2 regions of the Nocardioides coralli genome follow, and region 1 is predicted to be linked to the other one. Evidence: predicted binding sites of a transcription regulator. Region 1 holds the regulator's gene; the other holds the start of a gene.
The links. Region 1 encodes LexA, which represses DNA repair genes until DNA is damaged. Its sites were predicted from a motif close to TCGAACANNTGTTCGA; they were not measured.

Region 1 (10,898 bases):
AGCCTGTCGGTCGGTGTTCGGGTCGAAGCCTGACCGAGACCACTGACAAGCCCCCCGGCCGAGGGTCTCGATCAGACGTTCGATCGAACACGTGTACGAGAGTAGAGCAGGTGTTCGAACGAAAGCAAGGACCAGACGAACGCGTGTTCGACAGCGTCAGCGGGCGCGGCGGGCGATGGTGCGCCGGCCCTGCGCGGCCACCAGCCTCATCGCGTGCCGCGACAGCGACGGGGCGACGGCCGCGGTGCGCACGACTCCCCCGCGCCAGCGCGGCACCGAGAGCAGCACGCGACGCGAACCGAGCAGCGAGACCGCGTCGCGGGCGACCTCGTCGGCGGTGAGGACCACGCCGGAGTGGGCGATCCGGGAACCCAGCGAGTCGTGGGTGTGCCCCTCGGTGAGCATCGCGGTGTCGACGACGTCGGGGCACACGGCGTGCACCCGTACGTTGCGTGGCGTCTCGGCGTCGACCGAGGCGGTCAGCGAGACGACGCCGGCCTTGCTGGCGGCGTAGACCCCGAAGCCGGGGACCGGTCCGAGCCCGGCGAGGGAGGCCACGTTGACGATGTCGCCGCCGCCCTTGCCGAAGGCGCCGAGCGCGGCGCGCATCCCCCACATCGTGCCGAGCAGGTTGACCTCGACCAGGCGGCGTACCTGCTCCTCGCTCTGCTCCGTCAGCCGGCCGTCGTCACCGACCCCCGCGTTGTTGAACCACGCCGTCAACGGCGCGTGGTGGAGGGCCGCCTGCGCCGCGGCCTCGTGGTCGGCGGGGTTGCGTACGTCGTGGGTCAGCCCCTCCTCGGCACCGATCTCGGCCGCGGTGTCGGCCGCCGCGGCGCCGTCGATGTCGGTGATGACCACCTGGTGACCACGGGCCACCAGGAGCTCGGCGATGGCGCGGCCGATCCCGCGGGCCCCGCCGGTGACCACGACGCTGCTGTCCATGGGGCGCGAGTCAACCAGACCCCGCTCCCGGGCCGACCGGGAGATCTTCCCGGCCGGTCCGGGAACGGGCCCGATGTGCCGGCGCGCCCGGCGCCGCACGCTCGGGGCATCGACCACACCGCACCTCGAGGAGGACCCCATGACCGCCGTACCCCGCCGCCTGTGGCAGATCGCCGGAGCGCTCGCCCTCGTCCACGTGGCCCTGATCCCGGTGGGCATCGCCCTCCAGGGCGGGCCGCTGTTCGCCGACGGCCGTGAGGGCATCGTCGACTCGTACGCCGAGGGCGACCTGACCCGGTCGTTCACCGGCGGCATGCTGGAGGCCGTCGGCTTCGTGCTCCTCCTGGCCGTCCTGGTCTTCCTCGGCCAGGTGCTGGGCCGCAGCACCGCCGGCGGCCGCTGGGCGGCGCAGACCGGCACCGTCTGCGGCCTCGCCTACGTCGCCGTCACGTTCGCGGTCGGCTTCCCCGCCGGCGCCGCCGCCATGTACGGGGTGCAGCACGGGCTCGACGTCGACGCCGCGTTCGCGATCAACAACGTCCGGCTCTTCGGCTACTTCCTGTCGCTGATGCTGCTCGGCGCCAGCACCCTCGGCTTCGCCGCGGCCGCGCTCGCCGAGCGCGTGCACCCGCGCTGGATCGGCTGGTTCGGCCTGGCGACCGGCGCCCTCCTGGTCGCCTCCACCCCGCTGGCCGGGGTGGGGCACCAGGACTGGGGGACCCTGGTCTGGATGGTCTGGTTCGCCGGCGTCGGCGTGCTGATGATCCGCCACCGCGAGCCGGCCACCACCGCCGCCGCAGATCGCTCCCCCACCGGCGTCGTCGTCGGGCACTCTTGACCCGAGGTGAGGCGATGCGCGGGATCCGGGTCGTGGCGGTGGTGCTGCTGGCCGCCCTCGCGGTCGCGGGCGGCGTCGTCGCCCTCGCCGCCACCGACACCCGCAGCGCCTACGACGGGCTCGCGATCGTCCTCGCCCTGACGGCGTACGCCGCCGTCGCCGTCGCCATCGAGCTCGCCCGGCCGGGACACCCGGTCGGGCGGCTCGTGCTCGTCGGCGCCCTCCTCTGGGGCGTCGGCGAGGGGCTGCTGGCCCTGGGCCTGGCCGGTCTCGAGACCGGTCTCGGCGCCCCGGGCGCGGCCCTGGCGGGCGTGCTCGGCACGGCTTGCCGGGGAGCGGGCTGGCTGCTGCTCGTCCTGGGGCTGCCGCTGCTGTTCCCCGACGGCCGGCCCCCGGGACCCAGGTCGGTCGGGCTCGTCGCAGGATCGATCGCCGCCTTCACGCTCGCCACGCTGGTAGCCCCGACGCCGCTGGAGTCGCGGCTGGACGGGGTCGACAACCCCATCGGCGTACCGGAGTCGGCCCGGGTCGCCGCCGACCTGCTCGCGATCGGCTCGCTCCTGGCGACGTTCGTCGCGCTGGTGGTGGTCGTCCGGTCGCTGGTGGTCCGCTGGCGCACCGGCGCCGAGCTGGAGCGGCAGCAGGTGGCGATCTTCGGCGCCGCGTTCTCGCTGCCGCTGCTCCTGCTGCCCGTGATCTCGACGCCGTGGGCGGCGCCGTGGATGTTCGCGCTGGTGTTGATCCCGACCCCGGTCGCGGTCGGGGTCGCGATGTTCCAGCGCCGGCTCTACGACGTGCAGCGCGCCGCCAACCGCACCCTCACCTACGTCGCGCTCTCGGTCGTCCTCGCCGGGGTGTACGCCGCCGTGGTCGCGGGCGTCGGCGTGGTGCTCGACGACCGGGGGGCTACCTGGCTTCCCTGGGCGGGGGCGGGCGTCGTCGCCGTGGCCTTCGCGCCGGTGCGTGACTGGCTGCAGCAGGGCGTCAACCGGCTGACCTACGGCCGGTGGTCGACACCGGCCGAGGTGCTCGCGGACACCGGACGCCGGCTCGCGGACGCCGCCGACGCGCCGACGCTGCTGCGGTCGCTCACCGACGAGCTCGTGACCGGGCTCGGTCTGGCCCGCGCCGAGATCCACGACGCGTCCGGGCGGGTGCTCGCCGCGTCCGGCCAGCCGGTCGCCACGACCGGGTCGGTACCGCTCACGGCGTACGGCCAGGGCGTGGGGTCGCTCCGCTGGGCTGGGTCGCCGCTGCGGCCGGTGCACCGCTCGCTGCTCCTCGACCTGGCCCACCAGGTCGGCGCCACCGTCCACACCGCCGGCCTCGTCGACTCCCTGCGCCACGCCCGCGAACAGCTGGTGCTCGGCCGCGAGCAGGAGCGCCGGCGGCTGCGCCGCGACCTCCACGACGGGCTGGGCCCCTCCCTCGCCGGGCTCGGGCTGCACGTCGACGCGGCCGCGAACCTGCTCGCCGCCGGGCAATCGCCCGACACCCAGCTCCAGCTGCTGCGCGAGGGCCTGGGCCACACCGTCGCGGAGGTACGCCGGGTGGTCGAGGGCCTCCGGCCGCCGGCGGTCGACGACCTGGGACTGTCCGGGGCGATCGCGGAGCTGGGCCGCGAGCTCACCGGTGGCGCGGGGCTCGACCTGGCGCTCGAGCTGCCCGAGGACCGACCCGCCCTGCCGGCCGCGGTCGAGGTCGCGGCGTACCGCGTCGCCCAGGAGGCGCTCACCAACGTGGTCCGCCACGCCCACGCGGAGCACTGCCGGGTGCGCGTGTGCGTCGAGGCGGCCGAGCTCGTCCTCACCGTCGCCGACGACGGGCACGGCGGGGCGGCGCCCGGCCGGGGTGTCGGGCTGGGCAGCATGGCCGAGCGGGCGCAGGAGATCGGAGGCAGCGTGCAGGTGACCAGCGACACCGCCGGGACGACCGTGGTCGCCCGCTTCCCGGTCCACGAGGCGGTGGGCCCGTGATCGGGGTCCTCGTCGTCGACGACCACCCGCTGTTCCGCAGCGGGCTCGCCGGCCTGCTCGCCACCGTGCCGGACGTCGAGGTCGTCGGCGAGGCGGCCGACGGCGACGCCGCCGTCGCGCAGGCGGTCGCGCTCCGGCCCGACGTGGTGCTGATGGACCTCAACCTGCCGGGTACGCCGGGGCTGGAGGCGACCCGTCGCATCGGCGAGGCCGCGCCGGAGTGTGCGGTGCTCGTGCTGACGATGGTCGCCGACGACGCCAGCGTGGTCGCGGCGCTCCGGGTCGGCGCCCGCGGCTACCTGCGCAAGGAAGCCGGTCAGGACGAGGTGCTGGCCGCGATCCGCACCGTGGCCGCCGGCGGCGCGGTGCTCGGGCCCGGCGTCGCCACCCGGTTGGCCACCGGCGGTGGCCTCGCCGAGACCCTCACGCCCCGCGAGTCGGAGGTGCTCGCCCTGCTCGGCCGCGGGCTCGGCAACGGCGAGATCGCCCGCGAGCTCGGGGTCAGCCTCAAGACGGTCCAGAACCACGTGTCGGCGGTGCTCGGCAAGCTGCAGGTGCGCGACCGGACGCAGGCGGCGTTCCGCGCCCGCGGGCTGGAGTGACCGAGCCGACACGCCGTTCGAACAGGTGTTTGAAGTCCGGGCGGCGGCGTGGCACGCTGCCCTCATGCCGCAGAAGAAGGTCTCGGAGCTGCCCGACGGCCCGCCCGACGCCACCGGGCTCACCCCCCGGCAGCAGAAGGTGCTGGCCACCATCAAGGACTCGATCGAGAAGCGGGGCTACCCGCCCAGCATGCGCGAGATCGGTGAGGCCGTGGGGCTGACCAGCTCCAGCAGCGTCGCCCACCAGCTCAAGACGCTGGAGGAGAAGGGCTTCATCCGCCGCGACCCCAAGCGGCCGCGCGCGCTCGAGGTGTTCCTGCCCGAGGTGATGGCCGCCCGGCGCAGCCTCGGCGGCTTCGAGGAGAGCTCGGTTGACGAGACCGGCATCGGCGACGCCGCCCCGACCGCCACCAACGTGCCGGTGGTCGGCCGGATCGCGGCCGGTGGCCCGATCCTGGCCGAGGAGCGCGTCGAGGACGTCTTCCCGCTGCCCAAGCAGCTCGTCGGCGAGGGCCAGCTGTTCCTGCTCGAGGTCTCCGGTGACTCGATGGTCGACGCCGCGATCTGCCACGGCGACTACGTCGTGATCCGTCAGCAGCCCACCGCCGACAACGGCGACATCGTGGCCGCGATGATCGACGGCGAGGCCACCGTCAAGACGTTCCAGAAGAAGGGCGGCCAGGTCTGGCTGCTCCCCCACAACGAGGCCTACGAGCCGATCGACGGCACCCACGCCACGATCCTCGGCAAGGTCACGGCGGTGCTCCGCCGGGTCTGACGCAGCGCACCTCGACGCCCGGTCCGGCTCCCCCATGGTCGGACCGGGCGTCGCTGCGTCTCTCAGCCGGGCAGCCCGGCCATCCCCTGCAGGCCCTCGCTGACGTAGATCCAGCCGTAGAAGAGGACCGCGAGCGTGCTCAGCACCAACCCGGCGATCGCCGTGCCCGCGCCCTCCCGGGAACGTCGGCCGGCGTTCCCGAGCACCATGGCCGCGACACCGAGCACGAGCGGCAAGCCGCTCCAGAACGCCGGAACGACCACGAGCGCGGCGAGCACGGCCAGCACCAGCGCCGCTCCTCCCTGGCTGTCCCGTCGCAGCGCCCGCGGCACGACCAGGCCGTAGACGATCGCGCCGGCGACGACGATGACAGGCGCGACGGTCGCGACCTCGGCCCAGTCGTGGGCGAAGAGCGTGGTCAGGGTGAGCGCGACGGCACAGGTGGCGGCGCCGATTCCGGCGACGGTGCCGGTCGTGATGGTGGTGCTCGGGGTGCGGGTCAGGGTGGTCATGGTGGGTCCTCTCGTCCGGAGCTGGTTGCACAGCAGTCTTCGGCGTCGGGCACTAGCGGGTCGTCACGCTGCGGAGTGGTTGTCGGGCACGGCCCGGGTGACCCGCAGGTCATCCTCGGGAGTGACTCCCGGGTGGCCCGGCTGGCCCTACCGTGGCGTCATGGACCTGCGCTCCGCCCGCGAGAGGTACGGCGACGCCGTCCTCGCCGTGGTCCTGGCGATGATCGCCGTCGCGGAGGTGGTCGCCTGGGTCGAGGCCGGCCTGGCCACCGCCGTGCTGTGGGCGCTGGTCATGACGCTGCCGCTGGCCCTGCGCCGCCGCAGCCCGCTGGCGTCGTTCGTGCTCGTGATGCTGGGTCTGAACCTGCTGACGGTCGCGCAGCCGGGCTTCGACAACGACTCCTCCGCCCTGGTGATCGCCTTCTTCGTCTCCCTCTACTCACTGGGTCGGCACGCCCGCGGGGTCGAGGCCTGGCTCGGCGGCGTGGCGCTGCTGGTCGTGATGGCGAGGTTCGTGCAGAGCGAGGGTGGGTGGCAGCAGACCGACCTCGGCGACATCGCGTTCCTGCTCGGCTTCGTGGGGGCACCGTGGGCGGCCGGCTTCACGCTGCGACTGCGGCAGGACCGTGAGGCCCAGCTCAACGCGGAGAACGAGGCGCTCCGCCGGGAGCAGGAGCAGGCGGTCGCCGAGGAGCGGGCGCGGATCGCCCGCGAGCTCCACGACGTGGTCGCCCACGCCATCTCGGTCACCGTGCTCCAGGCCCGCGGCGCACGCCGGGCGATGGACGCCGACCCCGAAGCGGTACGCCGGGCCCTGGACGCGATCGAGCAGACCAACGCCGCCGCGCTGGGCGACATGCGCCGACTGCTCGCCGTCCTCCGCGACACCGAGCCCGACGGCTTGCACACCGCCGACGGCGACCGGGCGCCGCAGCCCTCGCTGGCCCACCTCGACCGGCTCGTCGACCACGTCCGCGACAGCGGCGTACCCGTCGACGTCGAGGTCACCGGCACCCGGCGCGACCTGCCGCCCGGCGTCGACCTCTCGGCCTACCGGATCGTCCAGGAGGCGCTGACCAACGTGCTCAAGCACGCCGCCGACGCGCGGGCCACCGTGCGGCTCGACTACTCCGCGGACGAGCTGGTCGTCACCGTGTCCGACGACGGCATCCCCGGCCCGCTCGGGGCCCCCCGCGGCGGCCACGGCCTGATCGGGATCCGCGAGCGCGTCTCGGTGGTCGGGGGCGCCGTCGAGGCCGGGCCCGGACCCGACGGCGGGTACCGGATCCGGGCCCGCCTGCCCTACGCACTGGAGCTCACGTGACCGACCCCGCGACGATCCGGGTGCTGCTGGCCGACGACCAGCCGCTGGTGCGCACCGGCCTGCGGATGATCCTCGGCACCGAGCCCGACCTCGAGGTGGTCGGCGAGGCCGCCGACGGTCGGGCCGCGATCGACGCCTGTGCCGAGCTCGCCCCCGACGTCGTCCTCATGGACGTCCGGATGCCCGGCGTCGACGGCATCGAGGCGACCCGCGCCGTCACCGCGCTCCCCGACCCGCCCCGGGTCCTGGTGCTGACGACCTTCGACCTCGACGAAGTGGTGTACGACGCGCTGCGGGCCGGTGCCAGCGGCTTCCTGCTCAAGGACGCGCCCGAGGAGCGGCTCGTGACCGCGATCCGGGTCGTGGCCGAGGGTGGCTCGCTCTTCGCGCCGTCGGTCACCCGGCGCCTCATCGCGGAGTTCTCCCAGCGGGCCCCGCGCAGCACGGTCGACCTGGGCGCCCTGACCGAGCGGGAGCAGGAGGTGCTGCGGCTGGTCGCCCGGGGCCGTTCCAACGCCGAGATCGCCGGCGAGCTGTTCGTCTCCGAGAACACCGTGAAGACCCACGTCGCCCGGGTGCTGATGAAGCTCGGCGTCCGCGACCGCGTGCAGGCGGTCGTGCTCGCCTACGAGTCCGGGCTGGTGCGGCCCGCGACGTAGCCGCCCGCGTGAATGCGCCGTGAACGGTCGGTGACGTCGTCAGCGTCACGCGTCACCGGGCAGCCGGCCCGTCGTTGGAACCTCACGTGAGCACTCCCGCCCTGCCCCGCCGCACCGTCCTCGCGACCGGCGCGACCGCCGCCGGCGTCTCGGCCGTCGGCCTGCCCACGACCGCCGCGGCCCGTCGCGGCGGCCGCCGCGACCGCGTCTTCGCCCACGGTGTCGCCTCCGGCGACCCGCTCCCCGACGCCGTCCTGATCTGGACCCGCGTCACCCCGACCGCGCAGGCCACCCCCGGCAGCGGCCGCGGCCCGCGGATCGAGGTCGGCTGGGAGGTCGCCACCGACCCGAGGTTCCGCGACGTCGTCCGCAGCGGCACGTTCGCCACTGGCCGGGGCCGCGACCACACCGTCAAGGTCGACGTGACCGGGCTCGACCCCGACACCTGGTACTTCTACCGGTTCACCTGGGACGGCGTGCGCAGCCCGGTCGGCCGCACCCGCACCGCCCCGGCCGACGGCGCCGCGGCCGAGCGGCTCCGGGTCGGCGTCGTCTCGTGCTCCCACTGGGAGGCGGGCCACTTCGCGGCGTACCGCCACCTCGCCGACCGAGACGACCTCGATGCGGTGCTCCACCTCGGCGACTACCTCTACGAGTACGGCGCCGACGAGTCGGCCGTGCGCCAGCACCACCCGGCCCACGAGATCGTCAGCCTCGGCGACTACCGGCAGCGCCACGCGCTGCACAAGAGCGACCCGCACCTCGCGGCCCTGCACGCCCGGGTGCCGTTCGTGGTGACCTGGGACGACCACGAGGTCACCAACGACAGCTGGAAGGACGGCGCCGAGAACCACGACGAGGGCGAGGGTGGCTACCGGCGGCGTCGCGCCCGGGCCCACCGGGCCTACGACGAGTGGATGCCGGTGCGGATGAACGGCACCGCCGACCTGCGCGACGGGTCCCGGCTCTTCCGCCGGCTGCGCTGGGGGGCCCTCGCGGAGATCTCCATGCTCGACCTGCGGACCTACCGGGACAAGATGGTCGAGACCGCAGCGCCGTTCCCGGCGCCGCAGGTGCAGGCCGAGGCCGACGACCCCGACCGCACCATCACCGGGGTGCAGCAGATGGCCTGGCTCAAGGACTCCGTCGTCCGCGACAGCGCCCAGTGGAAGCTGATCGGCAACTCGGTGATGATCGCGCCGCTGTCGATGGCGCAGCTGCCCGAGGACACCGTGAGGCTGATCGACCAGGTGACCGGCGAGCACCCCTCCGACGGGGCCCCCTTCAACACCGACCAGTGGGACGGCTACACCGCCGACCGCCGCGAGCTCTTCGCCCACATCGCCGACCACGAGGTCACCGACACCGTCTTCCTCACCGGCGACATCCACTCGGGCTGGGCCAGCGACCTGCCGCTGGACCCCGGCGCCTACCCGCTCGGCGGCACCGCCGGCGTGGAGTTCGTCTGCACCTCGGTGACCTCCGACAACATCGACGACATCACCGGCGCACCCCCGCGGACCGCCACCCGCGCGATCGAGGCCGGGCTGATGGCCAACAACCGGCACATCAAGTACGTCAACTTCGACGACCACGGCTACTCGGTGCTCGACGTCACCCCGGAGCGGGCACAGATGGACTACTTCGTCGTCGAGGACAAGACTGACCCCGACACCGGCGTGCACCACGACGCCTCGTGGTTCACCGCGGCCGGCTCGGGTGTCGTGACGTCAGCGGAGGGACCCGTCACGTGAGCACGCCTGTTCTGCCCCGTCGTACCGTCCTGGCCACGGGAGCCACCGCCGCGGGCGCCGCGGCCGTCGGGCTCCCCCACGGAGCCACCGCCGCGAGCGAACGCCGCCGCGACACCGTCTTCGCCCACGGCGTCGCCTCCGGCGACCCGCGGCCCCGCTCGGTCGTGATCTGGACCCGAGTCACCCCGACCGCCCAGGCCAGCCCCGGCAGCGGCCGCGGCCCCCGGGTTCAGGTGCTGTGGGAGGTGGCGACCGACCGGGCCTTCGCCAACGTCGTACGCCGCGGCAGCTTCGCCACCGGCCCCGGCCGCGACCACACCGTCAAGGTCGACGTCACCGGCCTGAAGCCGGCTCGCTGGTACCACTACCGCTTCACGTGGGACGGCGTGCACAGCCAGGTCGGCCGCACCCGGACCGCGCCCGGGCGACGCGCCAGGCCGGGCAACCTGCGCTTCGGCGTCGTCTCGTGCGCCAACCTGCAGGCCGGCTGGTTCAGCGTCTACCGCCACCTCGCCGACCGCGACGACCTGCACGGCGTGCTCCACCTCGGCGACTACCTCTACGAGTACGCGCCCGGCCAGTACGGCTACGGCAAGGACGACGAGGACGTCCGGCCGCACGACCCGCCGCGCGAGATGGTCTCGCTGTCGGACTACCGGCGGCGCCACGCCCAGTACAAGACCGACCCCGACGCGCAGCGGCTGCACGCGAAGTACCCCTGGATCATCACCTGGGACGACCACGAGGTCACCAACGACCAGTGGCGCGACGGCGCCGAGAACCACGACGCCAGCGAGGGGAGCTACCGGCGGCGCCGGGCCCGCGCCCACCGCGCCTTCGACGAGTGGATGCCGGTCCGGATGGACGGCACCGCCGACCTGCGCGACGGCACCCGGCTCTTCCGGCGGCTCGCCTTCGGCCGGCTCGCCGAGATCTCGATGCTCGACCTGCGGACCTACCGCGACAAGCAGGTCGAGCAGGCCGCCCCGCCGGCGCCCGAGCCGGACGGCGAGGTCAGCGACCCCGACCGGACCATCACCGGAGCGCCCCAGCGCCGCTGGCTGCTCGGCGCGCTGTCCCGCAAGCGCGCGCAGTGGAAGGTCGTCGGCAACCCGGTGATGATCGCGCCGGTCGACTTCGGGGACCTGCCCGACGAGGCGACCGGCCAGGTCAACGACGTCACCGGCCTGCTGCCCGAGGACGGCGCCCCCTACAACACCGACCAGTGGGACGGCTACACCGCCGACCGCGACCGGGTCTTCGGCTACATCCGCGACGACGGCATCACCGACGTGCTCTTCGTGACCGGCGACATCCACTCCGGCTGGGCGTGCGAGCTGCCCCTGGACGCCGGCACCTACGCCTACGAGGACCCCGACCGGCAGACCGCGGGTGTCGAGCTGGTGTGCAGCTCGGTGACCTCCAACAACCTCAAGGACATCACCGGTGACCCCTCGGGCGCGACGAGCGAGGGCATCGAGGAGTCGATCAAGGCCAACAACCGGCACGT
Region 2 (10,898 bases), 1.4 Mb from region 1:
GGATCGCCGACCCGATCAGGGTCTTATGGGTGGAAGTCATGGACCCACGGTCACCGACCGTGCTGTCCCGGCGCATGGTGCTGGTGTCCCGACCTGGTGGGCGCGTGCTCCGGTCACTCGCTCCGGCCGGGGGCGAGCAGGGCCAGGGTCTCGTAGAGGGGTGGTCGACGGGTCGAGGTGGCCCGTTCGCAGCGGCCCGTGATGGTGCAGCGGACGATCCACTGCTGCGCCCACGCGTCACGCCGCCCCTCGCGCGTCAGGACCACCAGGACGTGGGAGTCACCCTCGGGCACGACCTGCTGCGGTCGGTCGGGGAAGCGCAGGCGGCGGGCCGGCTTGCCGGTGCGGGCGTCGATGACGAGGACGTCGCTGGTGCTGCCGTCCAGGGCGACCAGCCACCGGCGGTTGCTCGTCATCATCAGCGGGCCGAGATCCGCCGGCCGCCCGTCGGCGGTGTAGCAGCGGGTCCACCGCGGGAACGGGTCGTCGGCGACGTACAGCCCGTGACAGCTCTGGGGAGTCGTGGTGCCCAGCGGGTCGCCGAGCAGGACCCCTGGGGCGACGACGTCGAGGAAGCGGGCCTTCCACCACGCCTGGCCCCGTGAGCTGCGGACGTAGCGGTCGGGTCGCTCCTCGCCGTAGGAGATGAGCGCGTCGTCCTCCCCGAGGATCCCCACCGGGACGACGTGGGAACCGGCTGGGACGAGCCCCGTGATCTCGGTGGGCGCCTCGTCCCCCTCCTCGTAGCCGAAGAGGTAGCTCTCCCCGCGCCAGCGGGTGGCCCAGACGATGGCGCTGCCGTCCGCGCTGTCGACGACGCTGTGGACCCGGTGGGGGCCGAGCTCAGTGGCCAGGGTGGTCAGCTCACCGTCGGGGGCGAGCAGGTGGACGCCGCCGGGGAGCCGGTCGCTGCACCGGTCCTCCGACCCGAGGCAGCCACCGGCCACCACCAGGTGCGACCCGAGGACGCCCGCCTCCCACGACCCGCGGGGAAGGCGCTGCCGGGCCCCCTCCCAGTGGGCGAGCGGTGCTTCCCAGCCCGGCGTGATCCACGGGACCCCTGGAGCTTCGCCCAGGCGGTCGGAGACGCGCGCCGTGATCGCCTCCACGCGAGCGATGTCCGACACCGGCGGCGGACCGGTCTGCGCCGTGGGGCTCGTCGACGGAGCCGCGTCCGGGGTCGGGGAGAGGTCGACGTCGAACCAGGAGCAGCCCGACGTGCCGGTCATCGTGAGGAGCAGCAGCAGGGCCCAGCGACTCGTCCTCGCCTGCGCGTCGACCTGACCTCGCACCACTGCCTCCTCGAGCAGCTGCGGGCCGGGCGGGGGCACCCGGCTGGTCCGTGGTTCGAGGGTAGGACCGTCACGGTGCCGGCGCGCCTGTTTTCGCCGGGTCGTGTTGGGCGTGCCCGGGGGTTGACACCTACCTAACGCCGTTAGAAACTCCTAACGATGTTAGATACGACCTCCCGGGCCAGCGCTCGACGCGACCAGATGCTGCGGCAGATCCTGGACGCCGCGTGGGCCATCGCCCGGGACGAGGGCTTCGCCGCGGTGTCGCTCCGCGAGGTGGCGGCACGCGTGGGCATGCGGGCGCCCAGCCTCTACACCTACGTCGCCTCCAAGGACGCGATCTTCGACGCGATGTTCGCCGACGCCCAGCGCGAGCTCGCCGACGCCTTGCCCGACCTGGACCTCGCCGGCGGGCCCCGCGCCAGGCTCCGCGTCGGCGCCCGCGCCTTCCTGGAGTTCTGCGCGGCAGACCCCGTGCGCTACCTGCTGATGTTCCAGCGCCCCGTCCCGGGCTTCGAGCCGTCACCCGAGTCCTACGCCCTCGCGGTCGACAACCTCGCCGTCGCCGGTCGGGCGCTGGCGGCACTCGGGCTGGAGGAGCAGCACCATCTCGACCTCTGGACCGCCGTCGTCGGCGGTCTGGCCGCCCAGCAGCTGTCCAACGAACCCGGTGGGGACCGGTGGTTGCGACTCGCTGACGACGCCGTCGAGATGTACGCCGACCACGTCGGTCTCCCACCCGACCCGACCGAGGAGATGAGCAGCTCATGACCGACCAGGTACAGCGGCCGATCGCCACCCGACACGTCCCGCCAGGTCACGACCGCCCGCGGGCGATGCACGAGGCGCAGGAGGCCTACCGCCGGTTCGCGAAGGCGTGCGCCGCTCTCGATGCCGAGCAGTGGGCGCGTCCCACCGACTGCACCGGGTGGGACGTGCGCACCCTGGCCGGGCACGTGCTCGGGGCGATGCGGGCAGCGGCGTCGATGCGCGAGATGACCAGCCAGCAGCGGGAGATCAAGCAGCGCGTACGTCGAGACGGTGGCACCGAGACCGACGTGATGACCGCGGTCCAGGTCGACCGCACCGCCGACCTGTCGGTCGCCGAGCTGGTCGCCGAGCTGCGGTCGCTGGTGGGTCCCGCGGCACGCGGCCGCCGGCGTACCCCTGCGCCGCTGCGCCGCTGGGCGACGTTCCCCGTCGAGGTCCCCGGGCTGACTGAGCGGTGGACGCTGGGCTACCTCGTCGACATCGTCCTCACCCGCGACGCGTGGCTCCACCGGATCGACCTCGCCCGGGCAGTCGGGACCGAGACGGAGACCACCGCCGAGCACGACGGCTGGGTGGTGGCCGGCGTGGCGCACGAGTGGCTCGAACGCCACGGGCAACCGGTGGACCTGGTGCTGACCGGCGTCGCGGGCGGCCGCTTCGGTGACCCCACCGCCGAGGAGCTCCGGCTCGACGCCGTGGAGTTCTGCCGGATCACCTCCCGCCGGGAACGCCGCGACGGGCTGCTCGACGTGGCCGTGCCGTTCTGACCTACCTCGCCGAGGCGACCAGGTCCCGGCTCAGCTCCTCGATCTCGGCGTGGAAGGCGTCGAGGACGCGCTCGGGGTCGGGGATGACCCGGGAGTCGGTCTTGAACCCGACGCGCACGGTGCCGGCGTACGTGAAGATGCACGTCCCCAGCGCCTGGTCGGCAGACCCCGGCACCCAGCCCAACAGGCTGGTGATCCGGGTCCCCGCGAGGTAGCGGTGCTCGCGAGGGCCCGGGACGTTGGTCGTGACGCCGCTGGCCTTCCCCGCGAAGAAGGTGACCAGCAGCCGGCTCAGCCGCCGGCCCAGCCGACCGATCCCGAGGATCAGCGCGAAGGTGATCACCGGTTCCGGCGAGCGCTTGATCTCGTCCATGCGGCGCTTGGTCTCCGCCAGCCGCTCGGTCGCGTCGGTGAGGCCCGACGGGAGGAGCAGCAGCACGAGGGTGAACCGGTTGCCCAGCTCCCGCGGGAGCGGCACGTGGGCCGGCCGCAGGTTCACCGGGATCATGGTCGGGATGTCGCGGGTGCGGCCCTCGTGGGAGAGCTGGTAGCGCTCCAGCGAACCTGCCAGCGCCGAGACCAGCACGTCGTTGACGGTGGCGTCGGAGGCCCGCGCGATGTCCTTGACCAGCTGCAGGTCGACCGGGTCAGACCAGACCGCCCGCTTGCGCTCGCCGGCCGCGCCGGCCAGCGACGACTCGGGGTTGCGGGTCAGCAGCAGCTTGCGGACGACGCCCAGGCCGCTCAGGGCGGTACGGATCGCGGCCACGACCCCCGCGCGGACACGGGACGGCCGCACGAGTCCGGGCACCTCGGGGACGACCCGCCGGGCGACCTGGATGAGCTCGCCGACCCCGTGGTGCCGGGCGCCGCCCTCGTCCGCGGCATCGACGTCGGCGTCGGCGGCGGCGTCGGTCAGCGAGAGCAGGACCTGGGTCAGCGCGATCCCGTCGGCGAGGGCGTGGTGCAGACGGACGTAGATGGCGGTCCCCTCGGCGAGACCCTCGACGAGGTGGATCTCCCAGAGGGGGCGGTCGCGTGGCAGGGGTGTGCCGAAGAACCCGGCGACGTACTCCTGCAGGGCTGCGGAGTCGCCCGGAGCGGGGAGGCGTGCCTCGCGGATATGGGCGGCGACGTCGAGGTCGGGGACGTCCTGCCAGCGGGCCCGCGACCAGCGGTGGCGCGGGGTCGTGGGGCGCCGGGAGAAGACCGGGTACGCGTCGACCAGCCGGCGTTGGATCACCCGGTGCAGCCGCTCCCGGTCGACCGGTCCCTCGAGGAACAGGACGCACTCGATGACCATCAGGTTCTGCGGGCGGTCCATGTTCAGCCAGATGGCGTCGACGGGGTTGACGCGGTGCTCCCTCACCGGGTCAGCCTGTCACGGGCGCGCAAGCGCGATGGCCGCTCGGGGCGGGTGCGGCCCTCAGCGGCGGCTCACGGACGGTCGTTCGCGTCGGGAAGGATGCGGTCCGGCTGGATCCTGACCCAGGTGCGTCCGAGGTCGTCCGAGATCCGCAGCTCACCGAGGTCCCCGGTGTGGCCCTCGGGTCGTGGGGGCCAGCAGGTGAGGAAGCGGCCGACCAGGTCCCCCAACCGGCAGTCCTCCTCCGTACGGCGCACCGTGCTCCAGTCCGGGCCGTCACTGACGTAGAGAGCGCCACCGCCGCCGAGGCCGACCAACGTGTCGTCGGACGTCGTGGTCCACGACCGATTCCGTTCCTCACCCGTGGGCAGCCTCTCCACGACGGTGAGGTTCTCGGGGAACCACTCGGTGACGCCCTTGCGCTGCTCGCCACCCGTGAGCACCCCGATCCGCTCCAGGGGCCTCCCCATCACACTGTCGGACGCCGCGTACAGCTCATCCCCGCGTCGGAGGGCTGTCGCATCCCACGGGTCCATGAACTGGTTCCAGGAGCGCCCCCCGTCGACGGACCAGGTGCCGGTGATGTGCGCCGACTCCCTCCAGAGGATCGACCTGCCCGGGTCCCAGGCGCCGTCCCACGACGCCCTGGTCTGCAGTCGCTGGAGGTTCCCGGTCCGCGGATCCACCTGGCAGGCACCCGGAGTGCCCGGAGGGCAGAACACGTGGAGCGCCCCCCGCTGTCGATCAGCCGTCGCAGCCACCAGACGCGTCGAGCGCAGGCGACCACGGTGGATCACCAACGCGGGTGCCTGCTCGGTTCGCGGCCTGCCCGTGCAGTTCGAGCCGTCCAGGTAGAAGCCGGCGCGCGTCGGTTCGACGGCGCGTTCGCCGTCCGCGAGCAACCACGCGCGCACCTCGCTCGTCTCGAGGCCGCTCTGCCACGCCTCGCGGGGCGCAAACGTGAGGGCGACGGGGTAGCGACACCGAAAGAGATCGCGATCGCGAAGGCCCTCGAGCCGCCACCACACGAGCATGTCGCCGTTCTCGCTCAGGTGGACCGAGGTGGGTCGCACGTCCGACCTCGACAGCAACGTCATCGCCGCCTCGGTACCGGCGACCGGCTGCGTCACGCGCAACAGGTCCTCGGCGCTGGCACTCTCATGACCGGAACCAGGAGTCTGGTCACCCCCGGGCGACGACCCGGATCCGGTGCACGCGCCGAGCAGCAGTGCGGCCCCGAGTGCGGCGGCAACACGTCCGCGTGCCGCCGCTGCAAGTGACGTCCCAGGTCGGTGAGCCACGGCCGCCTCCTGCGCGAGAACCGACAGGAGAAATGCTACGACCGGACGGGCTCGAGAGGGAGTCCGCGGAGCGCCGGGATCATGGGCGGCATCTCCGGAGAGGGGTGGGGGCGACCCCCGCCCGACGCACGACGGCTCCGCCCGGATGGGCGGAGCCGTGAGTGAGTGAGTGGAGCTGCGGGGAATCGAACCCCGGTCCTCGAGCGTCGATCCAGGTCTTCTCCGGGTGCAGTCAGTGATGTCGCATTTCTCGGCCCCGGCGCTCGCACTGACACGTCGCCGACAGGCCCAGTCAGGAAAGAGTCCCGCTCATCCCTCCTGACAGGAGATGAGCAGCAAGTCCTCTAGATGAGGCCTGGGTCCGGGACGAGGACGGATGCCCGGTCAGACCCTTCGATCACCGCTCAGGCGGCGAGAGCGAAGTCGTTGCGCTCAGAGTTGGCAACTATGGTTTCCAGCGATCGTTTACGAGATGACGCTGGCTTCTCGACCCGCTTCCCCTGGAACTAACGTCCCAAGTCGAAACCGATCAGCCCCTGTGGAGTTATCAACCGTTGCAGTCTACGGGGGAACGGTGACAGCTGCATGTTCATTCCCACCCACCCCGCCGTCCACAGGGGTCACGGCGGGGGTGTCGCACCGGCGCTCGCCTCGTTAGATTCGGCGGAGTCCTCTCGGGAAGGCACGCGATGTCCGTACGACGTCTCTTCGCAACGGTCGCAGCGGTGGTGCTGCTCGCCGGTGGCTGCAGCGACGAGCCGGAGCCGCGGTTCGAGGAGCCGGCATCGACCCCGTCGCCCACCCAGTCCGCGAGCCCTCAGGCGCAGACGCCGGAGGAGTTCATCCGGGAATGGGTGCGTCTCGACCGCGAGATGCAGACGACCGGCGACACCACGGCATATCTATCAGTCAGTCGCGAATGCCGGCCGTGCCGAGCAGTTGCGGAGCGCGTGGAGACGATCTTCGAGAACGGCGGCCGGGTCGAAACGAAAGGTTGGGCAGTCGACAAGATCGAGAGTCTGCCTACCAAGGGCTGGTACCGGATGGAGGGGTCGGCGACGACAGTAGTAATCGTGGAAGAGGCTGGCGCCGATGAGAAGCGGCTCCCTGGAGGACCTATCACCTACGACTTCGTCGTTAGGGCTGACGACCAGGGGTGGCAGTTGGTCGACCTGCTGGAAGTGGCGTGATGCGCCTTCTCTTCGCTGCCGCCGTAGCCATATGCAGTGCCTTCGCCCTGCCACCCGCGCATGCATCGAGCAGCTGCGGGGCAACGTCGACGCTCTACTCCAGCGTTGCGGAGTGCGTCCGAGAGCGCGACTCCGTTGAAGACCTCTACGCCCAGGCGTCCACGAGTCGCTACACGTACTCGCTCGAGTCGCGGTGCAAGCCGGGGCAGGCGGGCTGTGGTCGAGACGAGCGGATCTGTGTCGACGAGTCCGGGAGGCCGGGCACCTGGTACGTCCTCGTCCGCACGACGGAGTCGACCGGCGCAACCACCCGCATGGGGATCGTCTGCCTGACGCCGGCCGACGAGCGGGGGCTGGCGGTGATCACGCCGGGCATGGTGAAGCGCGAGTTCGAGCAGCTGGCCTGGCCCGGCGCCGAGCTGGCGGTGCAGCCGCCCGACGGCCAGACGTTGGTCAACTTCGACACCAACTTCTTCACCGACAACACCGAACCGACCACGCAGACCGTCACGCTGCTGGGCCAGCAGGTGACCATCGAGGCGCGCCCGACCTCCTACACCTGGCACTTCGGCGACGGCGACTCCCGCACGACCACGAGCCCGGGCGCCGCCTACCCGGCGCTTGACGTCACCCACGGCTACGCCGACACCGGCCGCGTCAGCCCGAGCGTCGACACGACCTACCAGGGTCGCTACCGCGTCAACGGCGACAGCTGGCAGACCATCCCGGGTTCGCTGACCGTCGACGGTCGGGCCGTGTCGCTCCTCGTGCGGTCGGCGAGCCCCCGCCTGGTGGGGAGCTACGGGGACTGAAGCGCCGCGGCGGCGAGCCCACAGGTGTCCACAGGCGGGGTTCGGTCCCCGTTGTGCACACCCACAGCGGAGGGCATGGCTCTCGATCACCTGTTCGAATAGCGTGGGTGGCATGTCATCGGTCCTCGAGCTCGACGCCCTCGCCAGCGGCCACCCCGCCGCGGTCGTGGCGGCGGTCCACGAGGCCTTGGACACTGCCGTCGTCGAGGGCATCGCGGACGGCGAGTACGCCGGAGTCATCCGTGAGCTGGCGCGGGCCCGGTCGCGGCTCCACGCGCTGGAGCTGAAGCTGGTCGCGGCGGCGACGAAGGCGCGCGTACCCCAGCAGTCCGGCGCTCGCTCGACGGGGGCATGGGTGGCCCAGCAGACCCGCACCAGCGGCGCCCAGGCAGCCCGGGAGGCGGGCCTCGCCCACGACCTCCACCACAAGCTCCCCGCCACCGCCACCGCCTTCGGCGCTGGGGCGGTCTCGGCCGAGCATGCAGGGGTGATCGCCCACGCCGTCGGCCACCTGCCCCGCACCCTCACGCCCGCCCAGCGGGAGACGGTCGAGCGAGACCTGGTGGCCAAGGCGGCGCGGCTGGACCCCCAGCAGCTGCGCCGGGCCGCCCGCCGCGCCCTGGCCGCCGTCGAACCCGACCCCGCCACCGTCGACGCCCATGAGAACGCCCAGCTGGTCGAGGAGGAGTCCGCGGCCTGGGCTCGCACCCGGTTCACCCTCCACGACAACGGCGACGGCACCAGCACCGGCCACTTCACCGTGCCCACCCTGGCCGCCACCATCCTCAAGAAGGCCGTCGACCAGCTCGCCTCACCCCGCCGCGGCCGGCTCGGCGCCACTACCGCCCAGGCCGGGCGCTCGCCCTCCCCGGCCGCCGAGGGGTTCGACTGGGCACGCCGCCACGGCGAAGCCTTCACCAGCCTGCTGGAGCGGCTGCCCACCGACCACCTCCACCGCAAGGTCGCCGCCACCGTCATCGTCACCCTCGACGCCGACACCCTCACCGGCCGGCTCAAGGCCGCCGGCCTCGACACCGGCGACCTCGTCTCCGCCGCCGAGGCCCGCCGCCTGGCCTGCCAGGCCGGCATCCTGCCCGCCGTCCTCGACGGCGCCTCCCAGCTGCTCGACCTCGGCCGCCGCAACCGCTTCTTCACCGACACCCAGGCCACCGCCGGCGCCCTCCACCACACCAGCTGCGCCGCCGACGGCTGCGACGTCCCCTACGCCTGGACCGAGCTCCACCACCGACAACCCTGGAGCCACGGCGGCACCACCGACCTCGACCAGATGATCCCCCTCTGCGGCTTCCACCACCGCCGCATCCACGACCCCGGCCACCTCCACCGCCGACTACCCGACGGGTCGATCCGGTTCAGCCGCCGGACGTAGACCAGCCGAGCCTCGCAACGCCGTTCTCCCACAGCACCGCCCGCAGCCAGTCCTCGCCGAGGTCGAGCCGCTCGAGCGCGTCCAGCTGGTGGGTGTAGGGGTACGGGATGTTCGGGAAGTCCGAGCCCAGCCACACCCGGCCCGCGAGGCCCAGGTCGCGGAGACGCGGGAGCAGCGCGGGCGGGTACGCCGCACCCATCTCGTCGAAGAAGTCGGTGAACGCCATGGTGGTGTCGAGTCCGACGTGCTCGTGGCGTTCCGCGAGCGACAGGAATTCCTCGTACTCAGGGGCACCGGCATGGGCGATCACCAACGGCAGCCGCGGGTGGCGCTGCAACAGCTCGGCCACGGGATCCGGCCCGGTGAACTCGGTGCCGACCGGACCGCTTCCCGCGTGGATCACCACCGGGACGTCCGCGTCGGCGACCTGCCCCCACACCTCGTCGAGGAGGGGTTCGCGGACGTCGAAGGCCCCCACCTGCACGTGCACCTTGAACAGCTCGGTGCCCGCAGCGATCCGCTTGGCGACGTACGTCGCGGCCTCCGGCTCCGGGTAGAAGGTGGCGCAGCGCAGCGCCTCCGGTACCCGGTCGGCGAACTCGGCGGTCCAGTCGTTGAGGAACTCCGCCATGCCGGGCCGGTGCGCGTAGGCGAGGGCGGAGAAGTGCCGGACCCCGAGGTCGCGCAGCACCTCGACCAGAGCGTCGTCGGTGTCGCGGTAGTGGAGCGGCCAGGTGCGGCCGATCAACGGGCCCGCGGCATCGAACTGCGCCCGGACCTTCGCCATCACCCGCGGCGGCAGGAAGTGGGTGTGGAGGTCGAAGAGGCCGGGGAGGCCCAGGGTCTCGACGAGCTCGACCTGCGGGATCTCCTCACTCATCCATGCCCTTGAGCCTGCGGCCCAGCGCCTGCTCCTTCTCCCGGTTGGCCTGGCGTGCGGCGAGGGTGTGCCGCTTGTCGAACTCCTTCTTGCCGCGCGCGACGGCGATCTCGACCTTGGCCCGGCCGTCCTTGAAGTAGAGCGAGAGCGGCACCAGCGTGAAGCCCTTCTCCGACACCTTCCGCTCGATCCGGGCGATCTCGGTGCGGTGGAGCAGCAGCTTGCGCTTGCGGCGCGCGGAGTGGTTGGTCCACGTGCCCTGGGCGTACTCGGGGATGTGCACGTTGTGGAGCCAGACCTCGCCGCCGTCGACGTCGGCGAAGCCGTCGACCAGCGAGGCACGCCCCTGCCGCAGCGACTTCACCTCGGTGCCGACCAGGACCAGGCCGCACTCGTAGGTGTCGTCGATGTGGTAGTCGTGGCGCGCCTTCTTGTTCTGGGCGATCAGCTTGCGCGACTGCTCGTCGCCCTGCTTGCCGCCCGAGGTCTTCTTGGCCATTCGGCGATTCTCTCAGCCGGCCGCAACTGGTTTCACATCCAGTTCATCGGGTCCACGGGGCGACCGTTGACCAGCACCATGAAGTGCAGGTGGCAGGCGGTCGACCAGCCGGTCGCGCCGGCGTACCCGACCACCTGGCCACGCGCGACCCGGGCACCACGCCCGACGGCGTAGCGCGACAGGTGGTTGTAGACCACCGTGACGTTCTTGCCGTTGACGGTCCCGACGTTGAGGTAGAGCCGGTTGCCGTAGACCGAGGAGTAGTGAGTCGACAGCACCGTGCCGCCGGCCGAGGCGTACATCGGGGTGCCGCAGTAGGCGCGGAAGTCGGTGCCGTTGTGCAGGCCGTAGTAGCCGTAGATCGGGTGGGTCCGGTAGCCGTAGCCGGAGGTGACGATGCCCGGGACCGGCCGGTTGAGGAAGCCGCCGGTGGCTCCGTTGTAGCCGCCGCTGCGGGCCTGCTGCGCGATCAGCTCGCGGATCCGCTGCTCCTCGGCACGCAGCTTGGCGAGGTCGGCGCGGTCCTGGGCGCGGGCGCGGGAAGCGGCCCGGGTGGCCACGCGCTGCTCGTCGACGACCTCGCGGACCCGGGCGCGCGCCTCCCTGGCCTCGACGGTGAGCTCCCGCATC

Region 2: K6T13_RS13180 (HNH endonuclease signature motif containing protein) is a predicted target of LexA. The motif match lies at 7,582-7,597, and genes of this name have one in related genera.

What each region holds. Positions count from the first base shown of each region.
Region 1 covers NZ_CP082273.1:583,443-594,340, reverse strand. The annotation lists gene K6T13_RS02985 (SDR family NAD(P)-dependent oxidoreductase) at 157-945, opposite strand; gene K6T13_RS02980 (DUF4386 family protein) at 1,085-1,783, shown strand; gene K6T13_RS02975 (sensor histidine kinase) at 1,798-3,759, shown strand; gene K6T13_RS02970 (response regulator) at 3,756-4,361, shown strand; gene lexA (transcriptional repressor LexA) at 4,426-5,139, shown strand; gene K6T13_RS02960 (hypothetical protein) at 5,202-5,651, opposite strand; gene K6T13_RS02955 (sensor histidine kinase) at 5,812-6,975, shown strand; gene K6T13_RS02950 (response regulator) at 6,972-7,634, shown strand; gene K6T13_RS02945 (alkaline phosphatase D family protein) at 7,721-9,388, shown strand; gene K6T13_RS02940 (alkaline phosphatase D family protein) at 9,385-10,898, shown strand, end outside.
Region 2 covers NZ_CP082273.1:2,694,495-2,705,392, forward strand. The annotation lists gene K6T13_RS13135 (hypothetical protein) at 1-40, opposite strand, end outside; gene K6T13_RS13140 (hypothetical protein) at 114-1,292, opposite strand; gene K6T13_RS13145 (TetR/AcrR family transcriptional regulator) at 1,494-2,063, shown strand; gene K6T13_RS13150 (maleylpyruvate isomerase family mycothiol-dependent enzyme) at 2,060-2,830, shown strand; gene K6T13_RS13155 (wax ester/triacylglycerol synthase family O-acyltransferase) at 2,832-4,199, opposite strand; gene K6T13_RS13160 (hypothetical protein) at 4,268-5,326, opposite strand; RNA gene ssrA (transfer-messenger RNA) at 5,665-6,034, opposite strand; gene K6T13_RS13170 (hypothetical protein) at 6,223-6,687, shown strand; gene K6T13_RS13175 (PKD domain-containing protein) at 7,002-7,499, shown strand; gene K6T13_RS13180 (HNH endonuclease signature motif containing protein) at 7,612-8,889, shown strand; gene K6T13_RS13185 (amidohydrolase family protein) at 8,873-9,769, opposite strand; gene smpB (SsrA-binding protein SmpB) at 9,762-10,268, opposite strand; gene K6T13_RS13195 (M23 family metallopeptidase) at 10,301-10,898, opposite strand, start outside.